3 regions of the Streptomyces sp. NPDC001292 genome follow, and region 1 is predicted to be linked to each of the others. Evidence: riboswitches for the same ligand, from Rfam matches in the RefSeq annotation. Region 1 holds a riboswitch; each other region holds the start of a gene.
The links. Region 1 has a riboswitch for thiamine pyrophosphate ahead of thiO (glycine oxidase ThiO). Riboswitches for the same ligand answer to the same signal wherever they lie in the genome.

Region 1 (3,232 bases):
CGGCGGCCACCCCGGAGGGCGCCGCGGTCAGGGTCTGCACGACGGTGCCGAGGGACGTGCCGGGCGCGACCCGGCGGGGCTCACCGTTGACGGAGATGTTCATACGGGCCGCCCCGTGAGTGCGGCGGCGTGAAAACGCCTGGGGGAGAAGGGGCGGACCTCGTCCGGCAGCTCGCCGGTGGTCAGGACGTGCGCCATGGCGTCACCGGTGACCGGCGTGAGCAGCACGCCGTTGCGGTAGTGCCCGGTGGCCAGCAGCAGGCCGTCCAGCCCGGTCGGGCCGAGCAGCGGCGCGTTGTCGGGGGAGCCGGGCCGAAGTCCCGCCCGGGTCTCCGTGAGCGGCAGCTCGGTGATCCCGGGCACCAGTTCGTGCGCGTCGCGCAGCAGCTGGTACACGCCGCCCGCCGTCACCGTCGTGTCCCAGCCCAGCTCCTCGCTCGTCGCCCCGACGACCAGCTCGCCGCTGAGCCGCGGCACCAGGTAGACCTGGCCGCCGCGCACCACGGCCCGCACGGTACGACTCAGGAACGGCGCGTACCGCTTCGGCACCGTCAGCCGCAGCACCTGTCCCTTCACCGGCCGCACCGGCGGCAGCACGTCGTCCGGGACGCCCGCGAGCCGTCCGCTGTGGCTGCCCGCCGCGAGCACCACCCGGTCCGCGGCCGGCGCGGTGCCGTCGCGCAGCACACAGCCCGTGGCCCGGTCGCGGGCCAGGGTGAGCCGGCCGGCCCAGGTGCGGTGGAAGACCACGCCCGCCCGCTCGCAGGCCGTGACCAGGGCGCGGGCGAGCCGCCGCGGGTCGATCTGATGGTCGCCGTCCACCCGCAGTCCGCCGCGCACGCCCGGCGCGAGCATCGGCTCCAGGCGGCGGCAGTCCCGCCCGGACAGCCACTCGGAGTCCAGGCCCGACCGGCGCTGAAGATCGTGCAGTTCCCGCAGGTGGGCGCGGTCGTCGGCGTCCAGTGCGACGGCGAGGGTGCCGCAGCGGCGGTAGCCGAGGTCCTGGCCGGTCAGCTCGGTCAACTCGGCCGCGAAGTCCGGGTAGCGGCGGGCGGAGGCCAGGTTGAGCCCGAGCAGGGTCTGCTCGCCGTAGTGCAGTTCGGTGACGGCGGCCAGCATCCCGGCGGCCACCTGTGCGGCCCCGCCGCCCGGCTCGGGGTCCACCACGGCCGTGGCGAACCCGCGCTGCGCCGAGCGCCAGGCCGTCACCAGCCCGATGATCCCGCCCCCCACGACGAGGACGTCTGACGTACGTGGCAACGACATGGGCGTCCAGCCCCTCCCTTCGCCGGCATGACCCGGATCAGGTTCGTACGGTCGGAGGCCGCCAGCCTCCCTCTCAGCCCGGTGCGTCCGGGCTCCCGCGAGTGCTTGTACGGTGGCCACCCTAGCCCGCAGAGCATCGCCCCGGTAAGGGAGCCTCCCGTCATGACCCGCCCGCCCGTCTCCAGCCACGACCCTCGGGCGGGTGGCCCCGCCCGGCCCCTTCCCTCGCTCGACGGGCGCGTACTCGCCCCGGTCGCCGACCAGGCCCCGGGCCAGGTGGGCACGCGCACCCGGTTCGCGTATCACGAGCGGAACGGGGAGATCTGGGCCGAGTACGCGGGCGGGGACGTCGTACGCGGCCATCTGGTGGGTACCAGGGAAGGTGACCGGCTCGACTTCCGGTACGTCCAGCTCAAGCGGGACGGGACCACCTCTTCGGGTCACTGCGCCTCGACGGTGGTCGAACTGCCCGACGGGCGGGTGCGGTTGGAGGAGACCTGGGAGTGGGAGTCGCAGCCGGGCAGCGGGACGAGCGCGGTGGAAGAGGTTGTGGAGCAGGTCACCCCCGCACGCTCCTGACTGACGGTCTGCCAGCCGGTTTATGGTGATCAGGTGAGCGACCAGACGCAGGAACAGGGCACGTCAGGGCCGCGGCGCGTGGTCGTCGCGGGCGCGGGCATGGCCGGCGTGCAGACCGCGGTCGCCCTGCGCGAGCAGGGCTTCACCGGCACCGTGACACTGATCGGCGCCGAACCCCACCAGCCCTACGACCGGCCGCCGCTGTCGAAGGCCGTCCTGCTCGGCAAGGCCGAGGGCTCCGCCTTCGACATCGACTTCGAGGCGCTCGGCCTCGAACTGCGGCTCGGCTGCGAGGCGCTGGCCGTGCGGCCCGACGCGCATGTGCTGGAGACCTCGGCCGGACCGGTGCCCTACGACGTCCTCGTCCTGGCCACCGGCGCCGAACCGATCCGGCTGCCCGGCGCGGAGGGCGTTCCCGGGGTCCACCTGCTGCGCACCCTGGACGACGCCGAACGGCTGCGGCCGGTGCTCACCGAGCAGCACGACATCGTGGTCGTCGGCGCGGGCTGGATCGGCGCCGAGTTCGCCACCGCCGCGCGCGAGGCCGGCTGCGCCGTGACCGTCGTGGAGGCCGCGGACCGGCCGCTCGCGGGGGCGCTGCCCGCGGAGGTGGCCGAGCCGATGACCGCCTGGTACGCCGACAGCGGCACCGAACTGCGCACCCACGCGCGCGTGGAGCGCGTCGAACCCGGCGCGGTGGTGCTCGACGACGGCTCGCGGCTGCCCGCGGGCGCCGTCGTGGTCGGCATCGGGGCGCGCCCCGCCACCGGTTGGCTGGCCGGCTCCGGCATCGAGCTGGGCCGGCACGGGGAAGTCCTGGCCGACGACCACCTGCGCACGTCCGTGCCGGACGTGTACGCGGTCGGCGACTGCGCCTCCTTCCCCTCGGGACGGTACGGCGAGCGCCTGCTGATCCACCACTGGGACAACGCGCTCCAGGGCCCGCGCACGGTCGCGGCCGACATCATCGGCCTCACCCCCGTGGTCTACGACCCGGTGCCGTATTTCTGGTCCGAGCAGTTCGGGCGCTTCGTGCAGTACGCCGGCCACCACACGTCGGCCGACACCGTGGTCTGGCGCGGTGAGCGCACCGGACCGGCGTGGACGGTCTGCTGGCTCCGCGAGGGCCGGCTCGTCGCCCTGCTGGCCGTCGGCCGGCCGCGGGATCTGGCGCAGGGGCGGCGGCTGATCGAGTCCGGCACGCCCATGGATCCGCGGCTGCTGGCGGACCCGGCGAAGCCCCTGAAGGCGGCGACTGCGTGAGGCACGCGGCCACGGGTGGACGGGCCTGGCTTCCGAGTGTCAGTGGCAGATGGCACGCTTGTTTCCGTGACCGAGATTGACGCAAAGATCGATGCTCTCGTCCCTGCCTGGCTCACCCTTCCCG
Region 2 (3,232 bases), on a different contig from region 1:
AGCTTCGCCGGCCGTCCGGGGCTCCCGGGCCCGGCGTCAGCGCCTGCGGCGCCTGCCCCTTCCGCCGCGCGCCGGAGCGGGCAGGGTGGCCGGTGCCGCGGCCTGGGCCCGCCCCGGGCGGTCGGCCGAGACCACGAGTGCCGCCAGCGCCGTGGTGACCGGCACCGAGGCGACCAGGCCGATCGAGCCCACCAGCGTGCGCACGATCTCCTCCGCGACGAGCTCACTGGTGGCGACGGTCGCCACGCTGCTCTGCGCGATGGAGAACAGCAGCAGCAGCGGGAGGGCGGCACCCGCGTACGCGAGGACCAGGGTGTTGACGACGGAGGCGATGTGGTCGCGTCCGATGCGGATGCCCGCGCGGTACAGCCCGCGCCAGCCCATCGCAGGGTTGGCCTCGTGAAGCTCCCAGACCGCCGAGGTCTGTGTCACCGTCACGTCGTCCAGGACGCCGAGCGAGCCGATGATGACACCGGCGAGCAGCAGGCCGCTCATGTCTATCGACGGATACAGGCCGTGGATCAGACCGGTGCTGTCGTCGGTGTTGCCGGTCAGCGCGGCCCAACCGATGAACAGCGAGCCCAGGAAGCCGATCAGCATCAGCGAGATCAGCGTGCCGAGCACCGCGACCGAGGTACGGGCGGACAGGCCGTGACACATGTACAGCGCGATCAGCATGATGGCGCTGGCCCCCACCACCGCCACCACCAGTGGGTTCGAGCCCTGCAGGATCGCGGGCAGAACGAAGAGGTTCAGCACCAGGAAGCTGATGGCCAGCGCGACCAGCGCCATGACGCCCCGCATCCGCCCGACGACCACGACGGCGAGTGCGAAGACACCGGCCAGCAGCGCCATCGGGAAGCGCCGGTCGACGTCGGTGACCGAATACTGCAAGTCCTTTGGTGCCGAAGGCTCGTAGGCGACCACGACCTTCTCGCCCTGGTGCAGCTGCCGGGACTGGTCGGGCTGCACGACCTCGGTGAAGGTACGGCCCCTGTCCTGGCCGGTGTCCACCCGGATCGTGGCCTTCTTGCAGGTCCCGGACTGCCGCTGCTGTGCGGAGGAACCCTTGGCGGTGGAGGTGTCGCCGGTCGGTGTGGCCCCCGAGGCGTTCATCGACCCGCAGCCGGCCTCGAGCACCTTGACGACGGTGGCCTGCTGCATCTGCCGGTCGAAGCCCACGCCGGTGCGCTCGTGCGACGGGGCGCCGCCCGGCCACAGCACGGCGAGTCCGGTCGCCACCACGGCGGCGAACGGGATCAGGATCGCGGCGATCACCTTACGGAGGTGCTTCGACACCGGTGCGGCCGGCCCGTGGCTGTGACTGTGCCCGTGTCCGCCACCGCTCCCCGGGCCGTGTCCGCCACCGCTCCCCGGGCCGTGTCCGCCACCGCTCCCCGGGCCGTGTCCGCCACCGCTCCCCGGGCCGTGTCCGTGGCCGGTGCCGGTGGCTTCCCGGCCGTGCCGGAAGTCCCGTCCGTGTCGTGGCTCGGGCGGCGGATGGGGGAGCTGCTCTGTCGTGGTCACCGCCCGATCATCGCAAGAACGGCACAGGCCCACTGTTCACCGCACCACAAATGACGCTAGCGTGGAGGCACCTTTGCACACGCGGGAGCTCGGAGCACCGGGCTGAGAGGGCGCTGACCTCCGTCTTCGCGATGTTTCACGTGGAACGTGCGATGTTTCACAGGAAACGTCGGCAGACGGACACCGCTGCGTCGACCGCCGAACCTGTTACCGGGTAATGCCGGCGTAGGGAGTAGGTCTCATGACCAACAAGGACGTACGCACGCCTGCCTCCAAGCAGATCTCCAGCGGCGGGGAGCGGACCGCTTCCGACGCTTCCGACGGGGAGGCCGGGAAGTCCATCGGCTGGCACAAGGGCTACGTGGAGGGCTCACGTCCCGATCTGCGGGTGCCGGTCCGTCAGGTGCACCTCACCAACGGGCAGTCCGTCACGCTGTACGACACCTCCGGCCCGTACACCGATCCACTCGTCGGCACCGACGTCCGCAGGGGCCTGCCGCCGTTGCGGGAGAACTGGATCGTGGCCCGCGGCGACACCGAGGAGTACGCGGGCCGTCCCGTCCGCCCCGAGGACGACGGGATCAAGCACACCTCGCCACGCGGCGGTCTGCGCAACCTCGACGCGGTGTTCCCGGGGCGGCCGCGCCAGCCGCGCCGCGGCCGCGACGGCCGAGCGGTGACCCAACTCGCCTACGCGCGCCGCGGGGAGATCACCCCGGAGATGGAGTTCGTGGCCATCCGGGAGAACGTCGCTCCCGAGACCGTCCGCGAGGAGATCGCGGCAGGCCGCGCGGTGCTGCCGGCCAACGTCAACCACCCGGAGATCGAGCCGATGATCATCGGCAAGCGGTTCCTGGTGAAGGTCAACGCCAACATCGGCAACTCCGCGGTGACCTCCTCCATCGAGGAGGAGGTGGAGAAGATGACCTGGGCGACCCACTGGGGCGCCGACACCGTCATGGACCTTTCCACCGGCCGCAACATCCACACCACCCGGGAGTGGGTGCTGCGCAACTCCCCCGTTCCCATCGGCACGGTCCCGCTCTACCAGGCGCTGGAGAAGGTGGACGGCAAGGCCGAGGAACTGACCTGGGAGATCTACAAGGACACCGTCATAGAGCAGGCCGAACAGGGCGTGGACTACATGACCGTCCACGCCGGTGTACGCCTCGCTCACGTGCCGCTGACCGCGAACCGCAAGACCGGTATCGTCTCGCGCGGCGGCTCGATCATGGCCGCCTGGTGCCTGGCACACCACAAGGAGTCGTTCCTCTACGAGAACTTCGAGGAGCTCTGCGAGATCCTCGCCGCCTACGACGTCACGTACTCGCTGGGCGACGGGCTCCGGCCCGGCTCGATCGCGGATGCCAACGACGAGGCCCAGTTCGCGGAACTGCGCACGCTCGGGGAACTCGGCCGGACCGCCAGGCGTTTGGACGTACAGACCATGATCGAGGGCCCGGGCCATGTCCCGATGCACAAGATCAAGGAGAACATCGACCTTCAGCAGGAGATCTGCGACGAGGCTCCGTTCTATACGCTCGGCCCGCTGACGACGGACGTCGCCCCGGCGTACGACCACATCACCTCCGGCATCGGCGCCGCGATGATCGCCTGGTGGGGCACGGCCATGCTCTGCTACGTCACGCCCAAGGAACACCTGGGGCTGCCCAACCGCGACGACGTCAAGACCGGCGTCATCACC
Region 3 (3,232 bases), on a different contig from region 1:
GGGCCGCGGGAGCATCGACGTGGTCTCGACCGTTCTGTTCCTGTTCGTTGTCCTGGTGGTCTGGGGGTACCCACGGCTGCAGGCCGCTCACGTGCAGCGGCTCATCGGATGGCAGGGCGAGTACCGCGCCACCGTGTCTGCCGCCGGGATCGCCTGCCGCAGCGACCACAGCACGTTGGTCCAGAAGTGGTCCGTCTTCCAGGGCTACCGGGAGACGGCCGGCCACTTCGTCCTGCTCAGCCGGGACCCCAACATCATGTGGCTCGGTGTCCTGCCCAAGCGGGGCGTGCATGAGGCCGGGGACCTCGACCGGCTTCGGGCCATCCTGGACCAGCACACCACTCGCATGTGACGCACGGGAAAGGCACCCCGCGCCGGCGGTCGACGGCCGGGGCCTGCCGCAGGCGCGCTCCGGCAGCGCTCCATTCCTGGGCCGTCGGTGGGCCGGCCGAGGGGACCAGCGACGACGGATGGCGGTCACCAGCGACGAGTCTCCGACCGGCAGCCCCAGGTCACAGGATTTGATCTGCGACACTGGTACCACCATGCCCAAGCCCGGAGAACTCACTTTCGTCGCCCCGCGCGGTGCCAAGAAGCCGCCGCGGCACCTTGCCGATCTGTCGCCCGCCGAGCGCAAGGAGGCCGTCGCCGCGATCGGCGAGAAGCCCTTCCGTGCCAAGCAGCTCTCGCAGCACTACTTCGCGCGGTACGCGCACGACCCGGAGCAGTGGACCGACATCCCCGCCGGGTCCCGCGCCAAGCTCCAGGAGGCGCTGCTCCCCGAGTTGATGACGGTCGTACGGCATCTGTCGACCGACCAGGGGACCACTCGCAAGACGCTGTGGCGCCTGTTCGACGGCACGCTCGTGGAGTCGGTGCTCATGCGCTACCCGGACCGGGTGACCATGTGCATCAGCTCGCAGGCGGGCTGCGGCATGAACTGCCCGTTCTGCGCCACGGGACAGGCCGGGCTCGACCGGAACCTGTCCACCGCCGAGATCGTGCACCAGATCGTGGACGGGATGCGCGCCCTGCGGGACGGGGAGGTCCCCGGTGGTCCCGCGCGTCTGTCGAACATCGTCTTCATGGGCATGGGCGAGCCGCTCGCCAACTACAACCGCGTCGTCGGCGCCATCCGCGCCCTGACCGACCCCGAGCCGGACGGGCTCGGCCTCTCCCAGCGCGGGATCACCGTCTCGACGGTGGGCCTGGTCCCGGCGATCCACCGGCTCTCCGACGAGGGCTTCAAGTGCCGGCTCGCCATCTCCCTGCACGCACCGGACGACGAACTGCGCGACACGCTCGTCCCGGTCAACACCCGGTGGAAGGTGCGGGAGGTGCTCGACGCCGGATTCGAGTACACGGCCAAGTCCGGGCGCCGGCTGTCCATCGAGTACGCGCTCATCCGGGACATCAACGACCAGGCGTGGCGCGGCGACCGGCTCGGCCGGCTGCTCAAGGGCAAGCCGGTGCACGTCAACCTCATCCCGCTGAACCCGACCCCCGGCTCCAAGTGGACCGCGTCCCGGCCCGAGGACGAGAAGGCGTTCGTCGAGGCGATCGCCGCCCACGGTGTGCCGGTGACCATCCGGGACACCCGGGGTCAGGAGATCGACGGCGCCTGCGGTCAGCTGGCTGCCACCGAAAGGTAGCCGGACGGTAGGCTGAGAGCGTACACATCTTCATATTCCGACAGGGGAGCGCCACAGCGCTGAGAGTGCGGCACCGGCCGCAGACCCTCTGAACCTCGCCCAGGTCATTCTGGGTAGGAAGTTCGGTCATCACTCAAGCTGTTGTGCCCTGCCCGGGTGTCCCTAGCGGATCCCGGGCAGGGCCGCGTCTCTTCCTGGCCAACCCCCAGGAGGACATCCAGTGCACACCAAGACGTTCGCCGCCGTGGCGGTCGGGCTCGGCCTGGTCACGCTGTCGGCGTGCGGTTCGTCGCCGGGCGACAGGAGTTCGGCCGGCTCCAGGACGGTGACCCTGGTCAGCCACAACTCGTGGGCCGCCTCCAAGAGCGTCATCGCGGACTTCGAGAAGAGTTCCGGCTACAAGGTCAAGGTTCTCGAGGACGGCGACGCCGGCCAGGCCGTCAACAAGGCCATCCTCACCAAGGACAACCCGCAGGGCGACGTCTTCTTCGGCGTCGACAACACGCTGCTGTCCCGCGCCCTGGACAACGGGCTGTTCCAGCCGTACGAGCCCAAGGGCGCGGACCTGATCCTGCCGCAGTACCGGGTCGACGAGGCGAAGCACCGGGTCACGCCCATCGACACGGGTGACATCTGCGTCAACTACGACAAGAAGTACTTCGCCGACCACAAGCTGGCCCCGCCCGCCTCGTTCGACGACCTGGTCAAGCCGGAGTACAAGAACCTCCTCGTCACCGAGAACGCCGCCACCTCCTCGCCCGGCCTCGGCTTCCTGCTCGGCACCGCCACCCGGTACGGAGACAACGGTTGGCAGGACTACTGGAAGAAGCTCAAGTCCAACGGCGTCAAGGTCGTCGACGGCTGGGAGCAGGCCTACAACCAGGAGTTCTCCGGCTCCGCCGGCGGCAGGAAGGCCAAGGGCGACCGTCCCCTCGTCGTCTCCTACGCCTCCTCGCCGCCCGCCGAGGTCATCTACGCCGACCCGCGGCCGAAGACCGCGCCGACCGGTGTCGCGCAGGGCACCTGCTTCCGCCAGGTCGAGTACGCCGGACTGCTGAGCAACGCCAGGAACACCGAGGGCGGCAAGGCCCTCCTCGACTTCCTGATCACCAAGAAGTTCCAGGACGACATGCCGCTGAACATGTTCGTCTACCCGGTGCGCGAAGGCGCCCAGGTGCCCCCGGAGTTCGCCGAGTACGGTCCCCAGGCCAAGAACCCCGAGACCATGGCGCCTGACAAGATCGCCGCCAACCGTGACCAGTGGGTCAAGTCGTGGACCTCACTCGTCCTCAGGTAGGCCGCGGGCGCGGCCGCCGGACGGGGAACGCGGCGCGGCTCGGTCTCATGACCGTGCCCGTCGCGTTCTTCGCGGTGTTCTTCGCCTACCCCGTGGCCGCGATCGTCCGGCGCGGCCTGGAGGCGGACGGGGCATGGCAGTTGGGACGGATCGCGAACGTGCTCGGACAGTCCGACATCCGGCACGTCCTGTGGTTCACCACCTGGCAGGCGCTCGCCTCAACCGCGCTCACCCTGCTCGTCGCCCTGCCCGGCGCCTATGTCTTCGCGCGCCTCGACTTCCC

Region 2: linked by a shared signal. The riboswitch ahead of thiC (phosphomethylpyrimidine synthase ThiC) and the one ahead of thiO (glycine oxidase ThiO) in region 1 are both predicted to bind thiamine pyrophosphate.
Region 3: linked by a shared signal. The riboswitch ahead of ACFY4A_RS27845 (thiamine ABC transporter substrate binding subunit) and the one ahead of thiO (glycine oxidase ThiO) in region 1 are both predicted to bind thiamine pyrophosphate.

What each region holds. Positions count from the first base shown of each region.
Region 1 is NZ_JBIAXG010000001.1:584,156-587,387, forward strand. It holds gene thiS (sulfur carrier protein ThiS) at 1-103, opposite strand, end outside; gene thiO (glycine oxidase ThiO) at 100-1,266, opposite strand; TPP riboswitch at 1,264-1,375, opposite strand; gene ACFY4A_RS02545 (hypothetical protein) at 1,429-1,845, shown strand; gene ACFY4A_RS02550 (NAD(P)/FAD-dependent oxidoreductase) at 1,879-3,108, shown strand; gene ACFY4A_RS02555 (Rv2175c family DNA-binding protein) at 3,175-3,232, shown strand, end outside.
Region 2 is NZ_JBIAXG010000006.1:68,677-71,908, reverse strand. It holds gene ACFY4A_RS09445 (YibE/F family protein) at 37-1,527, opposite strand; TPP riboswitch at 1,599-1,776, shown strand; gene thiC (phosphomethylpyrimidine synthase ThiC) at 1,769-3,232, shown strand, end outside.
Region 3 is NZ_JBIAXG010000030.1:75,866-79,097, forward strand. It holds gene ACFY4A_RS27835 (YcxB family protein) at 1-352, shown strand, start outside; gene rlmN (23S rRNA (adenine(2503)-C(2))-methyltransferase RlmN) at 546-1,652, shown strand; TPP riboswitch at 1,685-1,790, shown strand; gene ACFY4A_RS27845 (thiamine ABC transporter substrate binding subunit) at 1,873-2,949, shown strand; gene ACFY4A_RS27850 (ABC transporter permease) at 2,997-3,232, shown strand, end outside.